One region of the Streptomyces sp. T12 genome, then DNA from elsewhere that is predicted to be linked to it. Evidence: riboswitches for the same ligand, from Rfam matches in the RefSeq annotation. Region 1 holds a riboswitch; the other holds the start of a gene.
What was found. Region 1 has a riboswitch for cyclic di-AMP ahead of PBV52_RS04855 (C40 family peptidase). Riboswitches for the same ligand answer to the same signal wherever they lie in the genome.

Region 1 (15,247 bases):
GAACTCCGCGACGAGGTCCCCGGGTACGCCGTGGCGCTCGTCAAGGCCGGGGTGACCCTGCGCGGCCTGGACGTCGGCGGCGTACGTGCGCCGCTGCTCGACCCCACGCCGGAGCATGTCGCCCGGCTCGCGCAACTCATCGACCACGGCCTGGAGGCGATCCGCGCATGAGCACCACCACCGGCACCCGGATCCGCGAGCTGATCGTCACCCCGATCGCCTTCCGCGACCCGCCGCTGCTCAACTCGAGCGGCGTCCACGAGCCGCTTGCCCTGCGCCTCATCCTCCAACTCGTCCTGGAGGACGGCACGGTGGGCCTCGGCGAGTCGCCGGGCGGCACCGCCCGCCTGGAGCGACTTCAGGCGGCCGCGAAGGTGGTCGTCGGCATGGACGTCTTCGACACGACCGCCGTCGCGGCCGCGATCGACGCCGCCCTGCTGCCCACCGTGCCCAGCTCCCACGAGCGCGGCTGGACCACCTCGGCGGTGGAGGTGGCCTGCCTCGACGCACAGGGCAAACTGCTGGGCCGCCCGGTGAGCGATCTGCTCGGCGGGAAGGTCCGCGACTCGGTGCCGTTCGCCGCCTACCTCTTCTACAAGTGGGCCGAACACCCCGCCCTCGACGGCCGCCCGGCGGTCGGCGACGACTGGGGCGAGGCGCTCGACCCCGCCGGGATCGTCGAGCAGGCCCGGCTGATGCAACAGCGCTACGGCTTCCGCTCGTTCAAGCTCAAGGGCGGTGTCTTCCCACCCGACGAGGAGATCGCCGCGATCAGGGCACTCGCGGAGGCCTTCCCTGGGCAGCCGCTGCGCCTGGACCCCAACACGGCCTGGACGGTGGAGACTTCGCGGTACGTCGCCCGCGAGCTGGAAGGCGTACTGGAGTACCTGGAGGACCCGACCGCGACCATCCCCGGCATGGCGGAGGTGGCGAAGGACTCGCCGCTCCCCCTCGCCACCAACATGTGTGTGATCGCCTGGGAACACCTGAAGCCGGGCATCGAGCAGAACGCGATCCAGGTGCTCCTCACCGATCACCACTACTGGGGCGGACTGCGCCGCACCCGTGAACTGGCCGCGGTCTGCGAGGCGTTCGGCATCACCCTGTCCATGCACTCCAACTCGCACCTGGGCATCAGCCTCGCCGCCATGACCCACGTGGGCGCGGCCATCCCCCACCTCGACCACTCCTGCGACACGCACTACCCGTGGAACTCGGCCGACGACGTGATCCTCCCCGGTGCGCTTCAGCTGCGCGACGGGGCGGTCGAGGTCCCCACCGGCCCGGGCCTCGGCGTGGAGCTCGACCACGATGCCCTGCACCGGCTGCACCGGCTGTACGTCGACTCGGGGGTGCGCTCCCGCGACGACTCCGGGTACATGCGGCGGATCCACCCGGACTACGAACCAGGGCTGCCGCGCTGGTGACGGCCGGAGGCTTACGGCGACGGCAGGGTGCGGCCCAGCAGATCCAGCAGGGCCGCCCAGTGCCGTTCCGTCGCCTCGGCGTCGTACATCGCGGTGTCCGCCTGGGTGAAGCCGTGGTGGGCGCCGGGGTAGACCTCGCCGCGATGGCGGACGCCGGCCGCGGTGAGGGCCTTGTCGAGGCGGTCGATCTGCTCGGCCGGGTTGGTCGAGTCCCGGTCGGCGTGGCCGAAGTAGAGCTCGGCGGTGACGCGGTCGGCGAGCAGGTGAGGGCTGTCCGGGGCGTCCGTCGCGAGGTACGCCCCGTGGAAGCCGGCCGCGGCCGCCACTCGGTCCGGATGGGTCCCGGCGGTGCGCAGGGCCAGGGCGGCGCCCATGCAGTAGCCGGTGACGCCCACCGGGCCGTCGGCCGTGAGCGGGGAGTCGGCGAGCCAGTCGAGGTAGACCCCGGCGTCCCGCATGGCCGCCTCGGGGGTGAGCGTCTGCGCGGCCGGGCGCAGGCTCTGGATGATCTCCGGTCGCTCGGCCGGGTTGATGAACTCGGGCAACTCCACGACGGGCGCCGGGCCGTGGCGGTAGAAGACATTGGGGACCAGGACCGTGTACCCGGCCGAGGCGAGCCGGTCCGCCATCCCCTTCAGGTGCGGGCGGAGACCGAAGGCGTCCATGTACATCAGCACCGCCGGGCGCGGGACGTCGCCGTCCGGACGGGCGAGGTAGGCGTCGGCGGTTCCGTCCGGGGTGGGGACGGCGACGAGTGTTCCCTGCATGTCGGCCTCAGTTCTCGATGGTCGCGTTGTCGATGAGTTCCTTGACGCGCTCCGCGGAGACCGGGACGCCCGGCGTCTCGAAGAACCAGCGCTGCGCCTCCTGTTGGCCAAGTCCTTCGGGCCGCGGGGCCATGTACGGCTGTACGTAGACCGGCGTGCCGGGCTCGCTGCGCCGGCTGTCGGCGAGCGTCCCGATGTCCACGCAGTCGTAGCCGAGGGTGTCCAGCAGCCGGGCCACCTCGGCCTTGGCCCCGGGGTCGTCGCCCGCGACGGGCAGGGCACTGCGGTCGGGGGCGCCGGAGGGCCGGGCGGAGGTTGCCAGCCGCCGGAAGTCGATGTTGTTGAACGCCTTCACCACGTGTGAGCGGGCCAGATGCCGCTGGACCAGGGCGCTGGAGGTCAGCTCGCCCGAGTCCAGTGCGGCGACGCGGCCGTCGCGGTCCGGGTAGTAGTTCATCGTGTCGATCACGGTCTTTGCGGCAAGGGCGGCGACCGGGAGGAGGTCGTAGGCCTTCAGCGGGACGGTCGCCACCACGAGATCGCCGGCCTGCGCGGCCTCCTCGGGCGTGGCTGCCCGTGCGTGCTCGCCGAGTTCGGCGACGAGGTCGGCCAGGGTCTCGGGGCCGCGCGAGTTGCTCAGGACGACGTCCAGTCCGGCGGCGACGGCGAGGCGGGCCACCGAGCTGCCGATCATGCCGCTGCCGATGAGTCCGAGGATCTTGGTCACGGTGTACGTGCCTCCGTCACTGCGTGAGCGCTGGTGAAGTGGAGTTTCGTATGTGAAACTGAGTGTCACGTTAGCGATCGAGTGCCGGAACTGCAAGTGAGGGTGGGCGACCGGATAGGGTCACGAGGTGAGCGCAGCAGCACGTACGAACACGAGAGACATCGCCCGGGCCGCCGTACGGGCCGAACTGGCCCAGGTGGCCTTCGAGTTGTTCCGGCGCGAGGGCTTCGAGAAGGTCACCCTCGACGACCTGGCCGCGGCGGCCGGAGTGTCCCGCAGCACGTTCCTGCGCTACTTCGGCACCAAGGAGGACGCCGTCCTCGGCGCCTTCGACGCCCACGGCGACCAGGCCGCCGACGCCCTGCGGGCCCGGCCCGCGAAGGAGGACGAGTGGACGGCGCTGCGGCGCGCGCTGGACACCGTGATCGAGCGCTACCGCGAGGACCCCGCGCGCGCCCTCGCGACGACCCGGCTCGTGCGGGAGACCCCCGCCCTCTGTGCGCGGCAACTGGAGAAGCAGCACGGCTGGCGCCCCGCTCTGGCCCGGGCCCTCGCGGAACGCGCCGGTTCCACGGAGCCGGCGACACTCGCCCAGACCGTGCGGGCCGCCGCCGCCCTGGACTGCCTGAACGTCGCCCTGGACCACTGGACCGCCTCCGAGGGCGCCCTCGATCTCGTGGACGTCCTGGACGAGGCCTTCGCGGCACTGGCACACCGGTAGCCGTCCGACGCCCCATAAGGTGACCCCCGACCGCACGACAGGAGGGGTGAGGGCGTGGGCATGGACGGCTCGACAGGCGTGTTGGTGACCGGCGGCAGCGGGTTCGTCGGAAGCCATCTGGTCAAGCGGCTTCTGGAGCGCGGGTATCGGGTCCATGCCACCGTGCGCAGCACGGCCGACACGGCGAAGGTACGGCCCCTGCGGGAGATGCAGGAGGCGCACCCCGGCCAACTGTCCTTGTTCGAGGCGGACTTGCTGACGGAGGGCTCCTTCGACGAGGCGATGACCGGCTGCCGGGTAGTGTTCCATGTGGCGTCGCCGTTCCGCATGCCGGAGAAGATCAAGGACGGCCGCCGGGACATGGTCGACCCGGCCCTGCTCGGTACGCGCCATGTGCTGGCGGCCATCGAGCGGACGCCCACGGTCGACAGGCTCGTCCTCACCTCCACCGTGGGCACGATCTTCGGGGACTACGCGGACGTACTCGCCATGGACGACGCGGTGCTGTCGGAGCGGTACTTCAACACCACCAGCACGGTCGAGAACAACCCCTACCACTACGCCAAGACGCTGGCGGAGCGCGCGGCCCGGGACGCGGAGGCCGCCCAGGGCCGCTGGCGGATGGTGTCGGTCAACCCCGGCCTGATCCTGGGCCCTTCCCTCACCCCGGCCTCGGAGTCCGGCAGCCTGTTCCTGCTGGAGGAGCTGTTCAAGGGCTACTTCTTCTACGGCGCACCGGACTTCAGCTTCACCACGGCGGACGTGCGCGAGGTCGCCGACGCGCACATCGCGGCAGCGGAGAACCCGGACGCGAAGGGCCGTTACATCGTCGCCGATCGGACCATGACGTCCTTCCACGAGATGTCCCGCATCATCCGGGCCCGGTACCCCCGTGACCTCCGCCTCCCGCGCACCGCGCTCCCGCACTGGCCGGTACGCGTCCTCGGCCCGGCCTTCGGGCTGACGCAGGACTACATCCGCAAACACCTCGGCATCCGCTTCCGGGTGGACAACAGCCGGAGCGTGAACGAACTGGGCATCACCTACCGCCCGATCGAGCAGACGGTCCTGGACCACTACGAGGCGTGGCGGAGTCAGCGCAGCGCGAAGTGAAACCGGAGGCCCCGCCCCCGAAGCGTCGAAGGTCACAAAAACGTATCGGACATTTCACATGTCAACCTTCACGCGAGGCTCACAAGTTGGCTAGGTTACGCCTCAGGCCGCACGACGACCTCCGGCGAACCCCGCCGGGACGTGCGGCCTCCGCTGAGTCCGGTGCGCCCCCAGGGGTTCACTGGAGCCGGGGACCCAACCGAAAATCGGGGTGAATCGGCCCAACTGCCTTTCGGGGCAAGGGCCGTAGGGCACACCTTCCGGAACCGTCCGCCCGAACCCGTCAGCTAACTCGGTAGGCGGATTACGGAAGGAGTACGTCGCCCATGGCGCCGGAACGCACCGCGCGTCCGGGGGCTTTGAGCCTGCCCGGCATGCGCAATTCCGCACTCGCGTCGGCGGCCCTCACCTCGGTGGCACTGCTCGCCCAGACGGCCAACGCCGCCCCCTCCCCCGGGGACGAGGCACCGAGCCGCGAGGAGGTCAGCCGACGGGTCAGCTCCCTCTACGACCGGGCCGAGTCCGACACGGGAACCTTCAACGCCACCCGCGCCGCGGCGACGGGACCGCGCAAGCGTGCCGACCGGCCGACGGGCGCCGGAGGCACAACCACCGCCGCGGCCCGGGGCGATGAGGGCAGACGCAGCGACCCCGCTCTCGACAACATCGCCCGGCAGTGGTTCGACGTGGCCCGCTCGAAGCTGGGTCCCACCGTTCCGGCGGCGCTGCCGGCCGACAGGATGCCGGAGCGACCCGCCGAGGCGCGGCGCGCCCGCCCGGCGCAGGGTGCGGGGGACGGTCTCACGGACCGCGGGCGGGAGGCGTCCGGCCGGCCCGTACTGGAGTTGCCCGCCGCACCGGTCGCCGAGTTGACGTCCGCTCAGGTCACGGGGACGGCTCCCGTCGCGGAGCTGACCGCAGGCCCGATGGCCGCCCTGCCTGGCGCCCCGGAGGCACCGCAGGAGGCCGCGCAGACCGACTGGAGCACCCGGTCGGCCCTCGCCCTGCCCGCCCCGACCGCCGAGCCGGCGGCCGAACCGAAGGCCGATCCGCAGCAGCGGTCCTCGCTGCGAACCGCCAAGGAGCAGAACCAGCGCAAGCTCGCCCGCGCCCGGGAGTTGCTGTCCGCGTACACCGCACCGCAGAGCACGCCGCTCCCGGCGATCGAGCCCCTGCCCGCCGCCGACACGTGGGGCACTACGCCGGTCGAGCTCCAGCCCTCGGCCGAGACGCAGTGGCAGGCCCTGCAAGCACAGTCCGCAGCCGACCTCACCACAGTCCCGCCCGGCACGACGGCCTGGCCCACCGCGCCGAGCCCGAGCGTCGACACCTCCGCGACCACCGTCCCGGGCCAGGCTCTCGACATCGCCCCCGCCCTCGCCTCGACGGCACCGCAGGACACGCGAGCCACGCGTGCCCTGGACTTCGCCCGCGCCCAGCTGGGCAAGCCCTGCGTCTGGGGCACGACGGGGCCGGGGGCTTACGACGGCCCCGGCCTCACCCAGGCCGCCTGGAAGGCCGCCGGCATCACACTCCCCCGCACCGCACAGGAGCAGGCGACCGCGGGCCAGGGAGTCGCCCTCGCCCACCTCGAACCCGGTGACCTGGTCCTCTTCCACATCGGTCACGTCGGCATCTACTCCGGAAACGGCATGATGATCCACGCCCCGGGGCCGGGGGCGGCCATCCGCGAGGAGTCGATCCACTACGCCGGGGAGCCGGCGATCCACAGCGCGATACGGCCCGCCTGAGCCATCGACAGGACCACCACCCCGCCTTCCGCCAGGCGGGGTGGTCTTCTTTGCCTCCGGGCCGCCCAGCCAGAACACCGCTCCACCTCGGCTTTGTCGATACGTCCTGACAAACCCATTGACATCATCTGCGCGCAGCCGCATAGTACCTGCCACTAGAGCGCGCTAGTGAAGCGCTCCAGTCGGTATCCAACGGGCGGTACCCGTGACCCTCCCCCCACCTGAGAACCCGCCCCGACCAGCACAGCGAGGTGCATGGGACATGCGCAGACACCACCGAGCCGCGACACTGACCGCTGCCGCCCTGGCCGCCGGCCTGTTCGCCGCGGGATGCTCCAGCAGCTCCGGCGGAAAGGCGTCCGAGGAGGGCTCCGCGGACGCTTCGGCGGGCAAGGCCACCACGCCCCGGATGACCGTGGCCATGATCACCCACGCGGCTCCCGGTGACACCTTCTGGGACCTGATCCGCAAGGGGGCCGAGGCCGCCGCCGCCAAGGACAACATCAAGCTCGTCTACTCCAGCGACCCCAGCGCGGGCAACCAGGCCAACCTGGTGCAGAACGCGATCGACCAGAAGGTCGACGGCATCGCCCTCACCGCGGCCAAGCCGAGCGCCATGAAGGCCGTGGTGGCCAAGGCCACGTCGGCCGGCATCCCGGTCGTCGGCTTCAACTCCGGCCTGGACGACTGGAAGGACCTCGGCCTGCTCGAGTACTTCGGACAGGACGAGAACATCGCCGGCAAGGCCTTCGGTGAGCGGCTCAACGAGACGGGCGCCAAGCACGCCCTCTGCGTCATCCAGGAGCAGGGCCATGTCGCCCTGGAGGCCCGCTGTGCCGGCCTGAAGAAGGGGTTCGAGGGCAAGACGGACATCCTCTACGTCAACGGCACCGACATGCCGTCCGTGAAGTCGACGATCACCGCCAAGCTCCAGCAGGACTCCTCCATCGACCAGGTGGTCACCCTCGGCGCCCCCTTCGCGCTGACCGCCGTGCAGTCGGTGTCCGACGCGGGCGCCAAGGCCGAGGTCGCGACCTTCGACCTCAACAAGGAGCTGGTCACGGCCGTCCAGGACGGCAAGGTCGAGTTCGCCGTCGACCAGCAGCCCTACCTGCAGGGCTACTTGGCGGTCGACTCGCTGTGGCTGTACAAGACCAACGGCAACTTCAGCGGCGGCGGCACCGCTCCGGTGCTGACCGGGCCCGCGTTCATCACCAAGGACAACGTCGACGCGGTCGCGGAGTTCGCGGCCAAGGGCACGCGCTAGGCGCGTACATGGACAGGCGGGGTCGGCCGTGGCCGCGACGGGGCGCGGCCGACCTCGCCGCTGTTCGTTCTCAGGCCGGCCCCTCGCCGCTGTTCATTCTCAGGCCGGCTCCTGCGGGGCCGGCCCGCTGCTGCCCCGGACGACGAGTTTGGGGTCCAGAACGGCCTCGCGGGGCTCCAGTTCCGGGTTCTGCAGCCGGTCCACGGCGAAGCGGACCGCGTTCTCGGCCATGAGGACCGCGTCCTGGCGGACGGTGGTGAGGCCGATCGGCATCAGATGGGAGAGATGACTGTCGTCGTAGCCGACCACGGACATGTCGCGCGGGACCTCGACGCCCGCCCGCGTCAGGGTCATCAACAGGCCCATCGCACAACGGTCGTTGCCCGCGAGGACCGCCGTGGGCAGGGGCAGCCCCCGGTCGCGCTCGGCCAGCAGCATCCGGCCTGTCTCGATGCCCGACTCCTCGGTGTGCGCGCCGGGGATCACCCGCTGCTCGGCCTCCAGCCCGTGCCTGCGCATCGCGGCCCGGTACGCGCGCCGCCGCTCGGCCGAGCCGGGGCCGCGCCCGCCGTCGATGTGCACGATCCGGCGGTGGCCCAGTTCCACGAGGTGGTCCATGGCCTGCCGGACGCCCTTGCCTTCGGCGCTGTGCACGAAGTCCACGCGCGCCTGGGGCACCCGGCGGCTGACCGAGACGGTGACGGTACGGCGGCCGAGTGCGTCGAGGTAGGCGGGATCCGCGTCGGGGCCGAGGAGGATCACCGCCTCGCAGCGGTGGCCGAGCAGCGCCTCGACGGCCTTTTCCTCGCTGCGGCCCTCGGCGGCGGCGGAGAGCAGGACGTCGTAGCCGAGCCGCTCGGCCTCGGGGTAGATGCCGGCGACGAGGTCCATGTGGAAGGACTGGTGGACGGTGAACATCACGCCGAGGGCGCGGCTGCGGCCGCGGGCGAGCAGCCGGGCCGCATTGTCGGGGCGGTAGCCGATCTCGTCGGCGACGCGCAGCACCCGCTCGCGGGTCTCACGGCTCGCACCCGGCAGGTCGCGGAAGATGATCGAGACGAGGGCTCGGGACACACCCGCCTTCTCGGCGACGTCCGCCATCGTGGGCCGCTGCCTGCCCGATGCATCCACCTGTGAACCCACCCTTCGACGCAGATCACCTTAGCCGGGTCTCGAAATCTCCCGGCAACAAGCTATTGACATGACATTTGGACCAGGGTCATCGTACTCGCACTAGAGCGCGCTAGTAGAGCGCGATAGACGATCTGTGGATACGTCCCTGACGTCCGTCCCCTCCCCGAAGGACTTGTCATGGCAACGGCGCCAACCTCGCTCCGCACCACTGCGGGCAACCTGTGCCTGGGCTCGGCCCCCGACTCGTGGGGCGTCTGGTTCCCCGAGGACGACCAGCAGGTCCCGTACACCCGCTTCCTCGACGAGCTGGCCCGGGCGGGTTACCGGTGGCTGGAGCTCGGGCCGTACGGCTACCTCCCCACCGACCCGCAGCGGCTGAAGGAAGAGCTGGACGCTCGCGGCCTCCAGGTCTCCGGCGGCACCGCCTTCGGTGCACTGCACCGGCCCGAGGCATGGGACGCGATGCTCGCCCATGTCCGCCAGGTCGCGGAGCTCACCGCCGCCGCGGGCGCCCATCACCTGGTCCTCATCCCGCCCATGTACCGGGACGAGAAGACCGGGGCGTTCACCGAGTCGCCGGAGCTGACCGCCGAGCAGTGGGCCGGCTTCGGCAAGGCCGCCGACCGGCTCGGCAGGCTGCTCCTCGACGAGTACGACGTACGCCTGGTCGTCCACCCGCACGCCGACAGCCACATCCAGACCCAGCCGGAGATCGAGCGGCTGCTCAACGAGTCCGACTCCCGCTACACCAACCTGTGTCTGGACACCGGGCACGTCGCCTACGGCAGCGGTGACAACCTCGACCTGATCCGGCGCTTCGGCGAGCGCGTCGGGTACGTGCACATCAAGCAGATGGACCCGGAGATCCTCGCCCAGGTCGCGGCCGAGGACCTCTCCTTCGGCGAGGCCGTCAAGCGCGGCGTGTGCGTCTCGCCCCCGGCCGGCGTGCCGAAGCCCGCCGACGTGGTGGCCGAACTCGCCCGGCTGGACGCCGAGTTGTTCGTGATCGTCGAGCAGGACCTGTACCCCTGCGCACCGGACGTACCGCTCCCCATCGCCGTGAGCACCCGTCAGCACCTGGCGGGCTGCGGCCTGGCGGGTACCCGGCGCCCGACGCTCACGACTCTCGACCGGTGAGGAGACGGCCCATGGACGTCAGGGACGACGCGACACAGACCCCCTCCCCCGTCACGGACGACGCCCCGCCGGCGGTCTCCCGCAGGCTGCGGCTCATCACCGTCATCGCCACCTTCGGCGGGCTCCTCTTCGGCTACGACACCGGCGTCATCAACGGCGCCCTGCCGTACATGACCGACGATCTGGGCCTGACCCCGGTCACCGAGGGCATGGTCACCAGCTCGCTCCTGCTGGGGGCCGCGCTCGGTGCGGTGACCGGCGGACGGCTGTCGGACGCGCGCGGACGGCGCCGTACGATCCTCACCCTCGCGGTGCTTTTCTTCATCGGCGCGCTGGGCTGCACGCTGGCACCCACGACCGCCGTCATGGTCGTCGCCCGGTTCGTGCTCGGCCTCGCGGTCGGCGGCGCCTCGGTGACCGTGCCGGTCTACCTCGCCGAGGTCTCGCCCGCCGAGCGGCGCGGCGCGCTGGTCACCCGTAACGAACTCATGATCGTCAGCGGCCAGTTGCTGGCGTTCACCTCCAACGCGATCATCGCCCAGGTGGGCGGCGAGTCCGGTGGGGTGTGGCGCTGGATGCTGGTGATCGCCACCGTCCCGGCCGTCGTGCTCTGGTTCGGCATGCTCGTGATGCCGGAGAGCCCGCGCTGGCTCGCCTCCAAGACCCGCTTCAGCGAGGCCCTGGACGTGCTCAAGCAGGTCAGGTCGCAGCAGCGCGCCGAGGCCGAGCTCGCCGAGGTGTCCGCGCTCGCCGTCAAGGAGGAGCAGGAGAAGCTCGGCGGCTGGCAGGACATGAAGGCCACGCCGTGGGTGCGCAAGCTGATGTTCGTCGGTTTCGGCATCGCCATCGTGCAGCAGATCACCGGCGTCAACACGATCATGTACTACGGCACCCAGATCCTCACCGACGCCGGCTTCGCCGCGGACAGCGCGCTCACGGCGAACATCGCCAACGGCGTCATCTCGGTGCTGGCCACCTTCGTCGGCATCTGGCTGCTCGGCCGGGCCAACCGCCGCCCGATGCTGATGGCCGGTCAGCTGGGCACCACCGTCGCCCTGCTGCTGATCGGCGTCTTCTCCCTGGTGCTCCCGCCCGGTGACGGCCGGGCCTACGCCGTGCTCGCCATGACCGTCACCTTCCTCGCCTTCCAGCAGGGCGCGATCTCGCCGGTTACCTGGCTGATGCTGTCGGAGATCTTCCCGATGCGGATGCGTGGCTTCGGGATGGGTGTCGCGGCCGTGGTGCTGTGGCTGACCAACTTCGTGATCGGACTGGTCTTCCCGTCGCTGGTCTCCGGTATCGGGATCTCCAACACCTTCTTCCTGTTCGTGGTGGCGGGTGTCTTCTCGCTCGCCTTCGTGAAGCGCTACGTCCCCGAGACGAAGGGCCGCTCGCTCGAAACCCTCGAGGCCGAACTCCGGGCGCGCTACTCCTGATTCCCCCCGTCCCGGGCCTGCCACGGCCGGGCATCGCAGAAAGGACCACCACGCATGACTGTGCGCGTAGGCGTCATCGGCGCCGGCTGGATCGGCAAGGAGCACATCCGGCGCCTCACCCACACCGTCACCGGCGCCCGTGTCACCGCGGTCACGGACATCGACGCCGTACGGGCCGAGGAGGCGGCGGCACCGGTCGGCGCGCGAGTACTGCCCGACGGTGCGGCCGTGGTCGCGGCGGACGACGTCGACGCGGTGCTCGTCACCTCCTGGGGCCCCACCCACGCCGAGCACGTGCTGAACGCGGTCGCCGCCGGAAAGCCGGTGTTCTGCGAGAAGCCCCTCGCCACCACCGCCGAGGACTGCCTGGGGATCGTCGAGGCCGAGGTCGCCCACGGCCGCCGTCTGGTCCAGGTCGGCTTCATGCGCCGCTACGACACCGGCTACCGGAAGATGAAGCAGGCCATCGACTCCGGACGCATCGGCGAGCCGCTGATCGTGCACTGCGCCCACCGCAACCCCACCGTCCCCGAGTCCTACACCTCCTCCATGGCCGCCCTGGACACGGCGGTGCACGAGATCGACGTCCTGCGTTGGCTGCTGGACGACGAGATCGTCTCCACGCAGGTGGTCACCCCGCGCGCCACGAGCAAGCGGTTCGCGCACCTCAAGGACCCGCAGATCATGCTCTTCGAGACCGCCAAGGGCGTCCGCATCGACCTGGAGGTCTTCGTCAACTGCCAGTACGGCTACGACATCCAGTGCGAGGCGGTGGGTGAGGACGGCCTCGTCCGGCTGCCCGACCCCGCCGCGGTCGGCGTACGCACCGCGGGGCAGCACAGCACCGAGGTCCTCACCGACTGGGTGGGCCGCTTCGCGGACGCCTTCGACACCGAGTTCCGCGAGTGGATCGCGGGCGTCGCGGCCGGCGACGAACCCACCGGCCCCTCGGCGTGGGACGGCTACGCCGCCACCGTCATCACCAGCGCGACCGTCGAGGCCCTGGAGTCCGGCCGCGTCGTCGCCACCGACCTCAAGCCCCGCCCCGCACTCTACGGAGGTGCCGCGTGAAGATCGCCCTCGACCCGTACATGTTCCGCGCGCTGCCCATCGACGCGATGGTGCGCACGGTCGCCGAACTCGGCTACAACTACATCGAGTTGTCGCCCCGCGACGACTTCATGCCGTTCTTCCTGCACCCGCGCGCCGACGACGAGCGCATCGCGGAGCTGAGGAACTCCCTGCGCACGCACGGCGTCCAGCTGTCCTCCGTGCTGCCGCTGTACAAGTGGTCCTCGCCGGACGAGACCGAGCGGCAGGCCGCCGTCCGGTACTGGAAGCGGATGATCGAGATCACCGCCGATCTCGAATGCCCGCTGATGAACTCGGAGTTCAACGGCCGCCCCGAGCGCGCCGCCGAGAGCGAGGCGGCCTTCTGGCGCTCGCTGGAGGAACTGCTCCCGGTGTTCGAGCGCGAAGGCATCGCTCTGAACCTGGAGGCGCACCCGGACGACTTCTGCGAGGAGAACACCCCCGCGGTCGACCTGGTCCGTGCGATCAACAAGCCGTGGGTGAACTACCTCTACTGCGCGCCGCACTCCTTCCACCTGTCGGGTGCGGACCCGAAGGCGGACATCGCGGCGATGATGCGCTACGCCGGCGACAAGCTCCAGCACGTGCACATCGCGGACTCCTTCAACCACAAGGGCTCCTCCGGCCTGCGCTACATCCTCAACCCGCCCGGCACCCCGGCCCGTATCCACCAGCACCTGGACATCGGGCAGGGCGAGGTCGACTGGGACGCCTTCTTCGGCACCCTGCGCGAGCTGAACTTCGACGGCGTGGCCACGGCCTGCGTCTTCGCCTGGGAGGAACGGGCCGAGGAGTCCTCGGCGTTCATGCTGGACCGCATCCGCAAGGAGCTGGCCGCGTAGCAAGCAGCAGTAGCAGTAGCCTGCCGCGTACGGACGTTCAGGCGGCCTTCAGGGCGAGTGGCAGTGCACTCAGGCCGCTGAGGAAGTTGGAGTAGACGGGCTTCGCCGGGCCCGTCTGCTCCATCTCCGCCACCAGGTCGCGCAGTCCTGCCAGTACGGCGCCGATCTCCGCCCGGGCCAGGTAGGCGCCGAGGCAGAAGTGGGGGCCGTAGGCAAAGGTGACGTGCTTGTTGGGGGTGCGGTCCAGGCGCAGTTCGCCGGGGGCCTCGAAGATCCGCTCGTCGTGGTTGGCGGAGGCGTTCCAGACGGTGACGATCTCCCCTGCCCTGATCGGCCGGCCGCCGACCTCGGTGTCGGTCGTCGCGGTGCGTCCCGAGTGCAGGGCGGGGGTCGTCCAGCGCAGGATCTCCTCGACGGCGGTGTCGATGCCGGCATCGCCCCGCTTCAGGGCCTGCCACTGGTCGGGGTGTTCCAGCAGGGCGAGGGCAGCACCCACCATGGACAGGCGGGCCGTCTCGTCGCCGCCGAGGATCAGGCTGTAGCAGTTGAGCATGATCTCGTCGTCGTCCAGCGGCAGCCCGTTCACCTCGCTGCCCGCGAGCAGCGCGATGACGTCCGCGTGGCCGCTGTCGCGCCGGTCGCGGGCGAGGTTGGCGAAGTAGAGCAGGATCTCGTTCTTGGCGATCCAGGCATCGGCGGCCGTACTGTCCGCCTCGTGCGAGCCCAGCGCGGAGGACGTCAGGCTCAGCACGTAGGCCCGGTCGCGGTCGGGTACGCCGAGCAGGTCGCAGATGGCGCCGAGGGGTATGCCGGCCGCCACGTCGGCGGCGAAGTCGCAGGTCCCCTTCTCCAGCGCGTCCCGCAGCAGCCGGGTCACGGTGCGCCGCACGCTCTCAACGATCGGCTCCAGGGCCCGCGGCGAGAACGCGGACATCAGGACGCGGCGCAGCCCGGCGTGCTTGGCCCCGTCGGTGATGGCGAGCATCCGGCCGGCCGCGGAGTCGCCGCCGGCGAGCAGCGTCTCCAGGACGTTGCCGCCCTCGGAGGTGAAGCGTGTGCTGTCCCGGTACACGGAGGTGACGTCGGCGTGCCGGGTCACCACCCAGAAGCCGGGGGCCGTGTCGGTGGCCGGGTTCCAGTGGACCGGCCGGTGCTCCCTCAGGTGGCGCCACACGGCGGCCAGGTCGCTCTCGGCGTGCAGCCGCGGATCGGCCAGGTTCAGCGTGTCGAGCTCTTCCGGCGCGATCGTCCGCCATGTGGTCATCCCGTTTTCCTCCCGTGTTCCGCTGTTCCCTGGTCCCTATTCGCCCATGGCCCGGATGAGGCTCTTCGGACGCATGTCGGTCCAGTGCTCCTCAACGTAGTCCAGGCACGACTGGCGGCCGGCGGCACCGTGGACGACGGTCCAGCCGGCCGGCACCTCGGCGAAGGCGGGCCACAGCGAGTGCTGGCCCTCGTCGTTCACCAGGACCAGGTGCTCCAGGGCGTCGTCGTCGAAGGGGTTGGTGGTCATGCGGAGTTCCTCCTGTGGGTGGGGTGGGGTGCGGCTGTGCTCAGTCGCCGGGCGAGCACGGGTCCGATCCGGTCCAGTGGTCCGGGTCGGGTCATCTCGCCGTGGGTGCAGGGGATGTCGTGGTTGTCGACGCGGCCTCGCACATACGGCTGCCAGGACGTATGGCGTTCCGGGTGCGCGTCGGGATCCTGGGCGGCGCTGAAGAACAGCAGGTCGCCGTCGTACGGCAGGGGGGCGAACTCCTCCAGCAGGCGCCGGTTGTTCGCCGTCACCTCGACCAGGGCCGCGAGTTCGACGTCGTCGAGGCTGCCGGGGAGGTC
Region 2 (15,247 bases), 3.9 Mb from region 1:
GGTCCCGGGAGGGGGACAACGATCCGTCCTGGCTCGGGTTCTACTCCTACGACCGGTTCGCCGCGGATGCCGCGGAGTGCTACCGGGATCTGAAGGCGCCGCGGCAGGTGCGACGATTCACGGAGCAGGCGCTGTCGAAGCCGACGGAGGAGTTCGTGCGGTCGCACGGGCTGCGGCTCGTCGTTTCGGCGGTGGCCGAGCTCGAGTCGGGCAATCTCGATGCGGCGTGCGAGCAGGGGGTGCGGGCGGTGGAGGTCGCGGGGCGCATATCGTCGGCTCGCACGACCGAGTATGTGAAGGATCTTCTTCATCGGCTGGAGCCGTATGGGGATGAGCCGCGGGTCGTCGAGCTGCGGGAGCGGGCTCGGCCACTTCTCATGGCTCCGGCCTAGGGGTGGTTTCCTAAGTATCTGCGTGAGTATCTGCGTGGTTTGTCTCGCGGCGAGGCTGCGGGTTGTCTGTGGCTTGTCGCGCAGTTCCCCGCGCCCCTCACAGCGCTGCAGATCCCCGCGTTTGAAGTGACTGTCAGTGGCGCAGTGCACTATCGAAGCCGGAGGTGGTGCAGGTGGCGCGGCAAGGGCGGTCGAGCGGTTACGACTGTGATGTGCTCGTGGTCGGTGGTGGGATCGTCGGGCTGGCCACGGCGTTTGCGATCACGCGCGCCGCGCCGGGGACACGGGTGACCGTGCTGGAGAAGGAGCCGGGGCCCGCCCGGCACCAGACGGGGCGCAACAGCGGGGTCATCCACAGCGGGATCTACTACCGGCCGGGGTCACTGAAGGCGCGGTACGCGGTGCGGGGCGCCGCCGAGATGGTCAAGTTCTGCGCGGAGTACGGCATCGCGCACGCCGTCACCGGCAAGCTGATCGTCGCGACCGAGCGGGAGGAGCTGCCGCGGCTGCACGCCCTGGTGCAGCGCGGCCGGGAGAACGGCATTCCGGTACGGGAGCTGGGCGCCGCACAGATCGAGGAGTACGAGCCCGAGGTGCGGGGGCTCGCCGCGATACACGTCGGGACGACGGGCGTGTGCGACTTCGTCGGCGTCGCCCGGCAGCTGGCCGAGGCGTCGGGGGCGGAGATCCGGTACGGCGCGCAGGTCGAGCGCGTCGACCGGCGGGCCGAGCTGGGGGTCGCCGTACGGACCACGCGCGGGGACGTGGTGCGGGGGCGGGTGCTGGTGAACTGCGCCGGGCTGTACTGCGACGAGGTGGCCCGGATGACGGGGGACGAGCCGGAGGTGCGGATCGTGCCGTTCAGGGGGGAGTACTACTCCCTGGCGCGGCCCGAGCTGGTGCGGGGGCTGGTGTATCCGGTGCCGGATCCGGCGTTCCCGTTCCTCGGAGTGCACCTCACTCGCGGGATCGACGGGGATGTGCACATCGGGCCCAACGCGGTGCCGGCGCTGGCCCGGGAGGGGTACCGCTGGGACGTCGTACGGCCGCGGGAGGTCGCGGCGACGGTGGCGTGGCCCGGGGTGTGGCGGATGGCGCGGCGGCACTGGCGGTACGGCGCCGGGGAGCTGCGGCGGTCGGTGTCCAAGGCGGCGTTCGGCGTGGCGGTGCGCAGGCTGTTGCCGGCGGTGAATGCGGATGATCTGGTGCCCGCGGCAGCCGGGGTGCGGGCGCAGGCGGTGTTGCGGGACGGGACGCTGGTGGACGACTTCCTGATCCGGGAGGGACCGCGGGCGGTGCATGTGCTGAACGCACCGAGCCCTGCGGCGACGGCTTCCCTGCCGATCGGGCGGGAGGTGGCCCGCAGGGCGTTGGCGGTGCTGGGGGAGGCTTGAGCGGTCGGCAGGGGTGAGGCGGTCGGCCCTGAGGTCGGCCGTGGGGAGCACGTAAAATCGACCCCACTGTGTCTGACTCCCTCAACGCTCCCGAAATCCCCCAGCCCGGCACCTCCGGTCAGTCCGGCATCACCGGCATCGCTGGTATCTCCGGCATCTCCGGCATCTCCGGCGATGACCACCCCGGCCACATCCCCGGTGTCTCGGTTCGGCACACCCGGACCAAGGGTGAGCCCCGGTTCCCGGACGGGCCCAAGGCCGACCCCGCCGGGTCGCACTTCGAGCGGCGGATCCGGAGCTTCCAGCCGCGGCGGAGCCGGGTGACCGCGGGGCAGGCGGACGCGTTGCAGCGGCTGTGGCCCGAGTGGGGGCTCGACATCGACGGCCAGTGCGTCGTGGACTTCGCCGAGCTGTTCGGGAACGGCAATCCCGTCGTGCTGGAGATCGGCTTCGGGATGGGCGAGGCCACCGCCCAGATGGCCGCCGCCGACCCCGGCACCAACATCCTCGCCGTCGACGTCCACACCCCCGGGCAGGGAAACCTGCTCAATCTCGCCGACCAGAACGGACTGTCCAACATCCGGGTCGGCAACGGGGACGCCATCATCCTGCTGCGCGAGATGCTCACGCCCGACTCGCTCGACGGGCTGCGCGTCTACTTCCCGGACCCCTGGCCCAAGAAGCGGCACCACAAGCGGCGGCTCATCCAGCCCGAGTTCCTCAGCCTCGCCGCGACCCGGCTGAAGCCCGGGGCGGTCGTGCACTGCGCCACCGACTGGGAGCCGTACGCCGAGCAGATGCTCGAAGTCCTGACCGCGCACCCCGACTTCGAGAACACGCAGGACGACGGCGGTTTCGCGCCCCGTCCGCAGTTCCGGCCGCTGACCCGTTTCGAGGGGCAGGGACTGGACAAGGGTCATGTGGTGAACGACCTGCTCTTCCGCCGCGTACAGCCGTAGGAGCAGCGGGAAGAACATCCGGGAGACGACCGGACGCGAAGGACATCCGGCAGCCGACCGGACGAACAGCACCGACAAGAGCATCTACAGCAGCACCGACAGCAACCCCCCACCGGCGCCAGAGCCCCTCGCGCTGCTGCGGGCGGCGCCCCTGCCTCGTTAGGGTCAATGCCGTGGCCACCTGTCCCCCGTACCCGACGCCCCCCACCGGCCCCACCGGCGGCGCACTGCGGCACGCGCACTGGTGGCAGAAGCGGTGGGTGCGTTACGGCGCGCTCAGCAGCCTGCTCGCGCTCTCCGGGCTGGTCATCCTCGCCCTGGTACGTGAGCAGACCGGCACCGAAGGGTTCCTGGTCGGGCTCGGGCTCGCCATCCTGCCGGTGCCGCTGCTCGTCGCCTCCTTCCGGTGGCTGGACCGGGTCGAGCCGGGCCCCTGGCGCAATCTGCTGTTCTCCTTCGCGTGGGGCGCCTGCGCGGCGGCCCTGATAGCGATCGTCGCGAACAGCTTCGCGACCAGATGGATAGCGACCGCGACCGCCGACCCGTCGCACGCGGACACCCTGGGCGCGACGGTCATAGCGCCCATCGTGGAGGAGACGGCGAAGGCCGCCGCCGTCCTGCTCGTCTTCCTCTTCCGCCGACGGGACTTCACCGGGATAGTCGACGGCGTGGTGATAGCGGGGGTCACCGCCACCGGCTTCGCCTTCACCGAGAACATCCTCTACCTCGGCACCGCCTTCGGTACCGACCAGCTCTCCGGCGACAGCGGCATCGCCTCCGTCACGGCGGCGACCTTCTTCGTCCGCGTGATCATGTCGCCCTTCGCGCACCCGCTCTTCACGGTCCTCACCGGCATCGGCTTCGGCATCGCCGCGCTGTCCGGCGAGCGGCAGCATGTGCGCCGCGTCCTCCTCCCGCTCTCCGGGCTGCTTCTCGCCATGGGCATGCACGCCCTGTGGAACGGCTCGTCGGCCTTCGGCGAGTTCGGGTTCTTCGCCGTGTACGCGGCCATCATGGTGCCCGCGTTCGGGCTGCTGACCTGGCTGGTGATCTGGACCCGGCAGCGCGAGCTGAGGACCGTGCGCGAGGAGCTGCCCGCCTACGTCGTCGCCGGGTGGCTGACCCCGGGCGAGCCCTTCGTGCTCGGCTCGATGCGGGCCAGGCGGATGGCCCGGCAGTACGCGCGGCGCCGCGGGGGGCGCGCTGCGGCCCGGGCGGTGGCGCAGTACGAGGCGTACGCCACCTCACTGGCCTTCCTGCGACGCCGGGGGCGCCGTGGCCGGGCCGGCGCCGACTTCGCCGTACGGGAACGGGAGTTGCTGCACGAACTGTGGCGACGCCGGGAGCTCGCGCGGCCGGCGCTTGAGCACGCGGGTGCCGCGCAGGCCTGGTCGGCGTACGGGTACGGGGCGCCGGTGCCGGTTTACTGGCAGCCGTACGGGCAGGTGAACGGGCAGGTGAACGGGCAGCCGTACGGGCACGTGTACGGGCCCCGGTATGGGCCGGCGACACCGTATCCCGCGTACAACCCGTATCGGACGTGATCGCGACGCATCGTAGGTCATCGCGCGCCGTACCGGACGTGATCATGGTGTGCTGCGAAGCATCAGGCGGACGCCGCCGTCAGCTTCCCGAGCTCCTCGTCCGTCAGCCTCAGCTCCCCCACCCCCAGAAGCGCCGGCAGCTGCTCCGGCGTCCGGGCCGAGGCGATCGGGGCCGCCACCGTCGGCTGGGCTGCGAGCCAGGCCAGGGCCACCGTGGCCACCGGGGCCTCGTGGGCCTGGGCGACCTCGTCGAGCACGGTCAGCACCCTGCGCCCCCGCTCCGTCTCCAGGTGCCTGCCGGCGCCCTGGGCGCGCGGGCTCTGTACTGCCGTGTCGGCGCGGTACTTGCCCGTGAGGAAGCCGGACGCGAGGGCGTAGTACGGGACCGCCGCCAGGCCTTCCCGCTCGGCGAGGTTCTGGAGCTCGCCCTCGTAGGTGTCACGGGAGACCAGGTTGTAGTGGGGCTGAAGGGCCACGTACCGGGCGAGGCCCTCGCGGTCGGAGAGGGCGAGGGAGGCCGCCAGCCGCTCCGCCGAGATGTTGGACGCGGCGATGTGCCGGACCTTGCCCGCCTTCACCAGCTCGTCCAGCGCGCCGATGATCTCCTCGACCGGCACTTCCGGCTTGTCGAAGTGGGTGTAGTAGAGGTCGATGTGGTCGGTGCCGAGGCGGCGCAGGGAGGCGTCCGCGGCCGCCTTGATGTTGGCCGCGGTCAGGCCCTGGAAGTCGGGGTGCTGGCTGACCTTCGTGGCGATCACGACGTCGTCCCGGTTGCCGCGCGCCTTGACCCACTTGCCGATGATGGCCTCGGACTCGCCGCCCACGTTGCCCTCGACCCACGCCGAGTACGAGTCGGCCGTGTCGATGAAGTTGCCGCCCGCCGCCGCGTAGGCGTCCAGGACGGCGAAGGACCGGGTCTCGTCAGCGGTCCAGCCGAAGACGTTGCCACCGAGGGAGAGCGGGAAGACCTCGAGGTCGGAGGAGCCGAGCTTGCGAAGAGAAGTCATGCTCTTCCCCAACACCCGCACCAGAAGCCTGTATTCCGCACGCATCATTGCGCACGCAGCGGAAACCGGCAGCCCTGACGTCGGGGGGTAAGTCGTCAGGACCGCCGGGGATCAGAAGTGGGTGAACCTCAGGGCGTGAGGCCCTTGCCGCGCAGCCACGCCATCGGGTCGATGCCGCTCGCGCTGCCGTCGGGGTGCACTTCGAGGTGCAGGTGCGCCCCGGTCACGTTGCCCGTGGCGCCCACGCGGCCGATGACGTCGCCCGTGTTGACCTTCTGGCCCACGCTCACGCTGATCGAGGACTGGTGCGCGAACCAGAGCTCGGTGCCGTCGTCGAGGGTGAGCTCCGTCTTGTAGCCGTACGACCCGTCCCAGCCGGCGAACGTGATCGTGCCGGAGTGCACCGCCTTGATCAGCGTGCCGGTGGGGGCGGCGAAGTCGAGGCCCGTGTGGTAGCCGGAGGACCAGTAGGCGCCGGCCTGACCGAAGGTCGAGGTGATGGTGTACGAGGAGGTCGGCAGTGTGAACTGCTTGGCCAGCTCGGCGAGGCGCTCGGCCTCGGCCTTCTTGCGGGCCTCCTCCTCGGCCTCGGCCTTCGCGGCGGCGGCCTTGGCCTCGGCCTCCTTCTCCGCCTTGGCGGCCGCGGCGGCGGCCTCCTTCTCGGCGGCGGCGACGGCGGCAGCGGCGGCCTTGCTGTCGATCTGGTCCTGCTGCAGCTCGGCCTGCGCGATGATCCGGCTGCGCAGCGCCTCGCCGGCGTCGGCAGTGCCCTGCGTGGTCTCCTCGGCGGCCTCGCCCATGGTGCTCAGCGCGGTGGCGGAGTCCTCGGCGGCCGCGGAGGAGTCGTCGTCGGAGATCAGCGGCAGGTCCGGCATGGTGATGGCGACCGGCGGCTTGCCGCTGTTCGCGCTGGCCATGCCGCCCGCGCCGACGGCGGCTATGACACCGACGCCGAGAACCGTGGAGCTGCGGGCGAGTCCCCCGCCGCGCTGCTTGGAGACGCGATGCCTGCCGCGTACGGGACGAATGGAGTCCGCGGTGGGGTTCCACTCCTCGAACGGGCCCTCGTCGGTGCGGTAGCTGTCGTAGCCGAAGGAGTCGGTACTGCGTTGACTCGGCACGAACGGGGCTTGCTGGGCAGGCCGGTTGGACGCCACGTGGGCGTGCTCCTTTCCTTCCTTCTCGCCTACCGGGTTAGCTGACGGGTTCGGAGCAGGAAGGTCTCCTACGCGCGTATACCGGCCGTGAGTTCACGGCGGTATCCGTGCGATTCACCCCAAGGTGGTGGTTCCCCGGTTCCCTTGCGGGATTCGGCGCGTGCGCACGGAGCCGACTCTTGTGACGGCTGGGACGACCGCGCTGCGTTATCGAACGTTAATAGACGCGGGGTACGGATTCCAAGCTGTTCCGCTTGATCATTAACTATTTTCGCCCGGACTTACGGGTCATGAGTGGCCTAAATCGGGCGAGTTGGCCAGGGCTCAGGAGCCACACAGGTATTGACGGAATGTCAGTTGTTATGCGGAGGGCGGTCACCCGATCACGGTTGGTGACGGTGATCAAGGGTCTGCTCCACAAGATCTCCATCAGGGCCGTCGCACGGCGATGAGAGCCAGGTCGTCCGCCATGCCGCCCCCGGAGTGCCTGCGCACCTGGGCCGCGAGCACGCCGAGCAGCGCGGCCGGCTCGCGACAGGCGTTGTCCCGTCCCGCGAGCCGGGCCTCGGGGTCGTAGAACCGGTCGTTCTCGTCCCGCGCCTCGGACAGGCCGTCGCTGTACAGCAGCAGTGTGGCCCCGCTCGGGAAGCCGGCCTCCTGGGCCCGGTCGGGCCAGGCGCCGAGCTCGCCCATGCCGAGCGGCAGCGCGGGCTCCGGGGTGAGCAGCGAGCGCACGGTTCCGTCGGCGTACAGCAGCAGGGGCGGTGGATGTCCGCGGTTGACGAGGCGCACGAGCCCGTTGCCGTGCGGCAGCTCGGCGAGCACGACGGTGGTGAACCCCTCGGAGGACTCGACCCCTTCACGCCGCGTGCGCTCACGCGCCAGCGCCCGCTCCAGCCGCTGCGCGACCGCCTCCAGCGTGGCCTCCTGCTCGGCGGCCTCCCGGAACGCCCCGATGACGACGGCGACCGCCGCGACCGCCCCCATGCCCTTGCCGCGCACGTCCCCCACGACGAGCCGTACGCCGTGCGGAGTGTCCTGCACGGCGTACAGGTCGCCGCCGATGGAGGCGCCCTCCTGCGCCGCCTCGTACCGTGCCGCGATCTTGAACCCACCGATCCGCTCGGCGGGCTCGGGCAGTACGGCGCGCTGGGCGGCCTCGGCGATCTCACGGGCGGAGGCGAGGCGCTCGTCGCTGCGGCGGACGAGGACGTTGATGAGGACGGCGAGGACGGAGACGGTGACCACGGTGGCCAGCTCGGTGATCACCTCCGCCCTGGGGGTGCCGCCGAGCACGATGCGGAGCACGAGCAGGACGGCGAAGGCGGCGAGCCCCGTGAGCAGCGTGCCGCGCAGCGAGTAGAGCGGGGCGGCGACGAGGGGTGCGGCGGTGAAGAAGGGAGCGCCGGTGAATTCGCTCGGCGTGGCGTAGTCGTACGCGCCCCCGGCCGCGGTGAGCAGGGCGGGGAGCAGCCGGACGAACCGGCGTGCGTACGAGATCCGCCGTTCCTCCACCTCACCAGGGTTGCCGAAGCGGGGGTGGGGAGCGAGTGGTGTGGGCTGACCGGACGACGGCTGGGAAAACACTCAGGGCCGGAACTGAATCAGTTCCGGCCCTGAGCCTTCAGTAGCGGGGACAGGATTTGAACCTGCGACCTCTGGGTTATGAGCCCAGCGAGCTACCGAGCTGCTCCACCCCGCGGCGATGACTCAATAGTACGCCATCCGCAGGACAGAAAGCACACGCCTTTCCCGGCGTCACGACAGCAGGTGACCATTCGGGGCCTTTGCCCGCTTCTCGTACTCCGGCAGGACCAGGACATCCACCCCCTGTCCCGCCAGCACCCCACTGCCGTCGGCCGCCACCACGAACGTGTCCGGCTCCCGCCAAGCCGTCACCACCCGCCGCACCCCCGCCGCCAGGATCAGCCGCGCGCAGGGCGCCGGCCGGGAGGCCCGCCGGGTACACGGCTCCAGGCTGCTGTACACCGTCGCCGTCGCCAGCCTCGGATCACCGGCCGCGATCTTCGCGAGCGCCGCCTCCTCCGCGTGCACCACGGGATCGCCGCCCTCCCTGGAGTACCCGCGCGCCAGTTCCGTACCGTCGGCCGCCACCACCACCGCCCCGACACTGAAGGCCGTCTCCGACGGCGGGCACTGCGTCGCCAGGTCACACGCCCGTGCCAGCCAGTGCCGATCCGCGGCGGAGGGAAGGGCACCGGCGCCGGGCGCCGTCGGCTCGTAGCGCATCAGGACGACGTCCTCGATCCGCCGCGTCTCCAGCAGCCGCAGGCGCCCGCCCTGGTATCCCCCCGGCCCGAACAGCCGCGGCGCCTCCGGATCCCCCACGAACAGCGGTGCCAGCACCAGCTGCACCTCGTCCGCGAGCCCCTGCTGCAGCAGCTGCGTGTGGATCGTGCCGCCGCCCTCCACCATCAGCCGCTCGACACCGCGCACCTCGTGCAGGTGCTCCAGCAGCCCCCGCCAGTCCAGCTCGGCGCCCAGCGCGACCACATCCGCCGCGACCGGCGCCCGCCGCAGCCGCTCCGCGCCCTTCTCCGTCGTGTAGACGATCTTCTGACCGCCCGTGTGCCAGAAGTTCGCCGCCGGATCCAGTTCGCCGGACGCGCTGACCGTGACCTTCAGCGGATACTCGGGTTTCCCCGCCGCCACCCGCGCGGCCCGTCGCTCGGCCGAGTTCACCAGCAGCCGCGGATTGTCCGCCCGGATGGTGCCGGCGCCGATGAGGATCGCGTCCACCGAGGCCCGTACCTCGTCGACCCGGTCGAAGTCGGCCGGGCTGGACAGCAGCAGGCGCTCGGGGGTGGTGTCGTCGAGGTAGCCGTCCAGCGAGACCGCGGCGGACAGCAGGACGTAGGGGTACGACGGCATCGGCACGCTCTCCGGCTCGGCAGACTCGGTCTGGCAATCTCGGGCTTGGTTCAAGTTTGAAACAAACCTACACTGGTCGCATGACGACTCGCTGGCTCTCCCCCGAGGAGCAGCGCGCCTGGCGCGCCTACATCGCCTCCGCCGCCCTCGTGGAGGACGCGCTGGACCGGCAGCTCCAGCAGGAAGCCGGCATGCCCCATCTGTATTACTCCATCCTCGCCACCCTGTCCGAGGCTCCGGAGCGCCGGTTGCGCATGACCGATCTCGCCGAGGGGCTGAAGATCACCCGGAGCCGGCTGACGTACGCCGTGACGCGGCTGGAGAAGGACGGGCTGGTGGGGCGCGAGGACTGCCGCTGGGACAAGCGCGGCAGCATCGCGACGCTCACCGAGGAAGGGATGCGTGTCCTGGAGCGTACGGCCCCGGGGCATGTGGAGACCGTACGGGCGCTGCTCTTCGACCGGCTGACCCCGGAGCAGGTCGGCCAGCTGGAGGAGATCTTCACCGCGGTCGCCGAGGGCTTCCAGGGCGAGGACGCGCACGCCACCGCGGATGACGTGCCCTGGCGGCGGCGCTCCGGCAAGTCCTGTTCGTGACGCACACGACATATTTGTTGCTTCAAATTTAAAGCATGGGGTAGGGTCCTGGACCGAGGAGCTGCTTCAAATCTGAAGCAGCCGACCCACGGACGGAACCCGGAGAACCCGCATGCCCGACTTCACCGCCGCCGCCACCCAGCGCGCCCGCGTCCGGGTCCCGCTGCGCTTCCACGACGGTTACTCCGTAGACGCCGAACTGGTCACCTTCCACGGCCTGACCGACGGCCAGGAGCACGTGGCCGTCGTCCTCGGCGACCCGGCCCCCGGCACCACCCCGCTGGTCCGGCTGCACTCCGAGTGCCTGACCGGCGACGTCTTCGGCTCGGCCCGCTGCGACTGCGGCCCCCAGCTGCGCGAGGCCGTCGAGCGCATCGCCGAGCGCGGCGGCGTGCTGCTGTACCTGCGCCAGGAGGGCCGCGGCATCGGGCTCTACAACAAGCTGGACGCGTACGCCCTCCAGGACCAGGGCCTCGACACCTACGCCGCGAACGCCGCCCTCGGCCTGCCGGAGGACGCCCGCGACTACACGGCGGCCGCCCAGATGCTCACCGCCCTCGGCATCGGCGCACTGGACCTGCTCTCCAACAACCCCGACAAGGCCGACCAGTTGCGCGCCCTGGGCATCGAGGTCCAGGGCCGCGTACCCACCGGCGTCTTCGCCACCGCGGACAACGTCCGCTACCTGCGCGCGAAGGTGCTGCAGACCCAGCACACGCTGCCGCTGGGGGCCCTCGCGGGGCTCAACGCGGGCTGAGCGGACGGCAGCACGCCGGAGACAGAACGAAGGGGCGGGCGTCCGGATCGGACACCCGCCCCTCAGTCGTACGTCGACTACAGCAGCCCGACGACGACTACGGCGTGACCTTCTCGATCGTCACCCCGCCGACACCCGCGGTCGTCCCGCGCGTGTTCACCAGCCGTACCTCACCGAAGAGCTGCCGGCCCTCGGGCACGGCCCGCGCGACCGTGACGTTCGCCGCCACCTTCGCCGAGTCGCCCGTGCCGAGCTTCACCGGCGACTCGTCGACGGTGACCGAACCGAGCGCGGAGGAGAAGAAGGCGTCCCGGTAGTCGTACGCGGTGGAGCCGGACGGCACCTCGAAGCCGACGACCTCGACGGTGTACTTGCCGGCGGCCGGGTTGGCGATGGAGACGGCCTCCTCGGAGTCGCCGTCCGCGGACTGGCCGACGAGCTTGCCCTCGGCGTCGTACACGTTCAGGTCGAGGTCGGAGCCCAGGTCGGAGACCTTGCCGATGGCGACGTCCAGCGAGGTGGTGCCCTCGGGCACCTCGACGGTGCTGGTCTGCGTCTCACCGCCGGCGATGGTCGGCCGCCCGGTCTTCGACGAGCCGAGTGCGCCGCCCTTGAGGTTGCCCTCCACGGCCTCCAGCTTGTTGGTCACCGTCCAGGAGGCGGCGACCGGCGTGCCGACCTTGGCCTCCGGGACGGTCACGGCCGCCGGGTCGAAGGACGCGCCGTACACGGTGGCGTTCAGCTGGTACGGGTTGTCCAGCAGGGCCGACGTACGGCGCGAGTCGACCTCGATCTCCCAGACGCCGGGCAGCGGGTCCTCGTAGGAGGCGATGTCCGTCGTGGTGGTGTCGTTGTCGGCGACCGGGGTGCCGTACGGGCTGATGGCGCTGAACAGCGTCCGGCTGCCCTCCTTCAGCCCGCCGAGCGTGACCTGGAGCGACTTCGTGCCCTCGGGGACGGTGACGAAGTACGACTTGAAGTTGTTGCGCTGCACCGAGCCCGAGGCGGTGAAGGTGTGCTGGACCGGCGTGGAGACCACGACGGTGTTGAGGATCTGCTTGTCGACGCCCGCCGTCCTCGGGTCGTCGGCCTGAAGGATCGCGCTCTTGATGCCCGCGTGCTTCGGCGCGGCCTGGACCTTGACGGTCACCGCCTTGTTCAGCGGCAGGTCGACCACCTTCGGGCCGACGATCGAGAAGGTGCGGGCCTTGTTGTTCGCCAGGCGCAGGATGTGCGGGAGCGAGCCGCCGGGGCCGGACGTACGGGTGATGGTGACGTCGTACGTCTTCTTCTGGCCGGCCTTGAGGCCGCCCTCGCGGTCGTAGACGCCCGTGCCGAAGCCCGGCGTCTTCAGCGCCTGGTCGAGCGCGGTGTCGACCGGGGCCTTGACGGCGTAGTCGTGGGCGGTGGCGCCCGCCTTGATCGCCTTCCAGGCGTCGACGACGTCGATGAGGCCGGCACCCTCCTCGTACGCCTGAAGTCCCTCGATGTGCTTGGCGGTCGAGGTGAGAGCCGTGCGCAGCTTCACCGGCGTCAGCTTGATGCCCTGCTGCTTGGCGGCGCTCAGCAGCAGCGCGCTCGCGCCCGCCGTCTGCGGGGACGCCATCGACGTGCCGTTGTACATGGCGTAGCCGGCCGGCAGCTTCCAGCCCGCCTCGGCGATCGGCGCGCCGGGCATCCAGGCCGGGATCGTGCTGACCGCGGAGCCGGGGGCGACGACGGTCGGGGTGAAGCCGCCGTCCTCACGCGGGCCGCGCGAGGAGAAGTTGAACAGCTGGTACTCGTTGCGCACGCCGGTGCCGTAGTTGGCGGCGAAGGTCTCCTTGGAGACGCCGGCGCCGACCGAGATGACCTTGTCGGCCAGGCCCGGGTCGCCGATGGTGTTGGCGCCGGGGCCGGAGTTGCCGCCGGAGAGGACGAGCTGGACGCCGTAGGTGTCGATGAGCCGCGTGTAGAGCTCGGCGCCTGCGTTGTTGCCGTCGTTCAGCGGGGGCAGGCCGCCGATGGACATGTTGACGACGTCGACGCCACGGTTGACGACGAGGTCGATCATGCCCTCGGTGAGCGCGACGTTCGAGCAGCCCGGGCCGAAGATGCAGGCCCGCGCGGAGACGATCTTCGCACCGGGGGCGGCGCCGTTCATCTTGCCGCCGAACATGCCGTTGGCGGCGGTGATGCCGGCCACGTGGCTGCCGTGCGAACCGGCGGTGAGGCCGATGTTGACGAAGTCGGCCTTCTTGCCGACCCAGTCGCCGCCCAGCGGATCCATCGGGACGTCCTTGCGGACCTCCACGACGAAGTCCTGGCTCTCGGGGATGTCCGTGGCCGGGTTGTCCGTGCCGAAGCGGCCGACCTGGTGGCCGTCCTTGTACGGCTTCATCGGGGTGTCGTCGGTGAAGTCGCCGTTGTCGTCGACGTCGACGGTGACCGTCCCGGCCGCCGGGTCGTACAGGACGCCCCAGTCGTCGGTGGTGTCGCCGTCGCGGTTGACGTCGCCGTCGGCGTCGCCGTCCGTGACCTTGCCCTGGTTGGTGACGTCCTCACGGAAGGTGCTGATCCGGTACGAGCCCTCAGGGGCCTTCCAGCTCTTGCCGCCGTAGGTGAAGGCCGGCCCCGAGACGGAGCTGGTCATCGCCCGCCAGGTGCCGTCGCCGTCGACGATGGGGTCGGTGGCGGTCACCCAGTCGACGATCTTGCGCTCACCGGTGGTGGTCTTCTGCAGCGCGGGGCTCGCGAGGTCGACACCGGTGTCGAGGACGCCGATGGTCACGCCACGGCCGTCCGCCTTCGGGTTCTTCTTCACGAAGTCCACCGCGCCCGTCTCGAAGGACGGGTTGTACGGGTTCTTCGCGGGGGTGTTCTTGTCCGGGCCGGGGTAAGCGGCCGCGGAGGCGCTCGACTTGCCGCCGCTTTCGAGGCTCGGCTCCTCCAGGGGTATTTCGTCCCGCAGGTCGATGGCCTGCACGGAGGAGAGCTTGGCGGCGGCCGTGATCGCCGAGTCCGCCCTGGCGGTCGGCACCGTGGCCCGTACGTATCCGAGCTTGTCGTACGTACGGCCCACGGAGCCGCCCTTGATCGCGTCCAGCTCCTCGGCGACCTTCTCGGTCTGGCCGGGCGCCGTGGCGATCATCATCGTGACGGTCTTGTCGCGCTGTGCCTTGGCCTCCGCGAGGAGGTCGGCGTCGTCCGAACCGAGCTTGTCGTGCGCGGACTTGACGCCGGGTTCGGCCGCGGTGGCGGGTGAGCCGTCCGCGGCGAGGGCGAGGGGTATGGGCCCCGCCGCGGAGAGCGCGGCGACGAGGCCCGCGGCCACGGCGATACGGGCGACGCGTGTCGCGCCCGGTATCGGGGCCGGGTGGGGGGTGGTGGGCATGGTGATCCCTGGTGCTGAAGGAACGTAGACGTCGGCGGCCGTATCGAGCACCTTCGACCGCCGCGGTCCGGAATGTGATCCCGGATGATCGCCCAGCTTCCCCCAAGGGACCGATTTCTCTTGATAGTTCAGGGAGCCGAGATCGCCGACTGGCACAAACTCGCCATGCGTCATGGGGGACTTATCCGACCAGGCTGTGACATTCCTGTGAGACGGTCCGGCTACGCCCCCCGAGTGCCGGTCAGCCCAGCTGCACCCGGTCGGTCAACCCCGCCTCGGCGAACGCGGCCACCAGCTCGTCGCGCCCCTCGGTGAAGTGGGCCCAACTGTCGAAGTGGACGGGGACGATCCGGCGCGCCCCGAGTATCCGGGCGGCCTCCACGGCCCGGACGCTGTCGAGGGTGAGCAACTGGCGGTCGAGAACGGCCGTGCGGGCGGCGCCGGCGAAGAGAACGGCGGTGTCCACCGGCCCGAACCGCTCGGCGATCTCCTTGACCGGCCCGAGCTGGGCGTTGTCGCCGCTGACGTACACCGTGGGCAGACCGGCCCCGGTCAGCACGAAGCCGACGACCTGACCGACGACCGCTTCGAGTTCCTCCCGCTCTCCCGGGCCGTGCAGTGCGGGCACCCCGGTCACGGTGATCGTGCCCCCGCCGGGCCGGTCCACGGTCACGGACTCCCAGTCCCCCAGCCCCCGAGCGGCACCGCCCAGCCGCCTGGCGCCACTTGGCGTGGTCAAGGTCAACGGCACCTCGGAGAGCAGCGCACGGCCGGAGACGTCGAGGTTGTCGGGGTGCTCGTCGTGCGAGAGCAGAACCACGTCGATCCGCCCGAGCTCGGCGGGCGAGGCGGAGGCGGCGGCGGTCTTGGTCAGGGCGCGGCCGCCACCCAGCGGGTAGTCGCCGGGGGCGTCGAAGGTGGGGTCGGTGAGGAGGCGCAGACCGCCGTACTCGATGAGGGCGGTCGGGCCGCCGAAGACGCGGACGGGGACCGGGGCGGGGACCTGCTCGCTGGTGGTGCGGGTGGCGACCATCGTCATACCTCACGGTTGAGAGGAGATGTATCCGTGAGGCACAGCTAACCGCTTCTCACGGATAGATGCAAGCCATAACGTGAGAAGCCGAAGTCGGCCCGGGGCCGCGGACATTGAGGCCCCGTCACAGCCGATTGACCCTC

Region 2: another riboswitch for cyclic di-AMP. It lies ahead of PBV52_RS22490 (M23 family metallopeptidase); the one in region 1 lies ahead of PBV52_RS04855 (C40 family peptidase).

Annotation. Positions count from the first base shown of each region.
Region 1 is NZ_CP117866.1:1,101,271-1,116,517, forward strand. It holds gene PBV52_RS04825 (5-dehydro-4-deoxyglucarate dehydratase) at 1-171, shown strand, start outside; gene PBV52_RS04830 (glucarate dehydratase family protein) at 168-1,427, shown strand; gene PBV52_RS04835 (dienelactone hydrolase family protein) at 1,439-2,194, opposite strand; gene PBV52_RS04840 (NADPH-dependent F420 reductase) at 2,202-2,921, opposite strand; gene PBV52_RS04845 (TetR/AcrR family transcriptional regulator) at 3,049-3,642, shown strand; gene PBV52_RS04850 (NAD-dependent epimerase/dehydratase family protein) at 3,703-4,755, shown strand; cyclic di-AMP (ydaO/yuaA leader) riboswitch at 4,897-5,073, shown strand; gene PBV52_RS04855 (C40 family peptidase) at 5,130-6,506, shown strand; gene PBV52_RS04860 (sugar ABC transporter substrate-binding protein) at 6,769-7,773, shown strand; gene PBV52_RS04865 (LacI family DNA-binding transcriptional regulator) at 7,873-8,874, opposite strand; gene PBV52_RS04870 (TIM barrel protein) at 9,085-10,044, shown strand; gene PBV52_RS04875 (sugar porter family MFS transporter) at 10,056-11,480, shown strand; gene PBV52_RS04880 (Gfo/Idh/MocA family protein) at 11,535-12,551, shown strand; gene PBV52_RS04885 (sugar phosphate isomerase/epimerase family protein) at 12,548-13,414, shown strand; gene PBV52_RS04890 (cytochrome P450) at 13,452-14,678, opposite strand; gene PBV52_RS04895 (MbtH family protein) at 14,715-14,927, opposite strand; gene PBV52_RS04900 (amino acid adenylation domain-containing protein) at 14,924-15,247, opposite strand, start outside.
Region 2 is NZ_CP117866.1:5,015,872-5,031,118, forward strand. It holds gene PBV52_RS22465 (MFS transporter) at 1-392, shown strand, start outside; gene lhgO (L-2-hydroxyglutarate oxidase) at 566-1,786, shown strand; gene trmB (tRNA (guanosine(46)-N7)-methyltransferase TrmB) at 1,915-2,745, shown strand; gene PBV52_RS22480 (PrsW family intramembrane metalloprotease) at 2,919-4,289, shown strand; gene PBV52_RS22485 (aldo/keto reductase) at 4,352-5,296, opposite strand; gene PBV52_RS22490 (M23 family metallopeptidase) at 5,425-6,453, opposite strand; cyclic di-AMP (ydaO/yuaA leader) riboswitch at 6,465-6,622, opposite strand; gene PBV52_RS22495 (PP2C family protein-serine/threonine phosphatase) at 6,883-7,968, opposite strand; tRNA gene PBV52_RS22500 (tRNA-Met) at 8,082-8,155, opposite strand; gene PBV52_RS22505 (dihydrofolate reductase family protein) at 8,212-9,345, opposite strand; gene PBV52_RS22510 (MarR family winged helix-turn-helix transcriptional regulator) at 9,426-9,941, shown strand; gene ribA (GTP cyclohydrolase II) at 10,054-10,698, shown strand; gene PBV52_RS22520 (S8 family serine peptidase) at 10,796-14,071, opposite strand; gene PBV52_RS22525 (MBL fold metallo-hydrolase) at 14,313-15,104, opposite strand.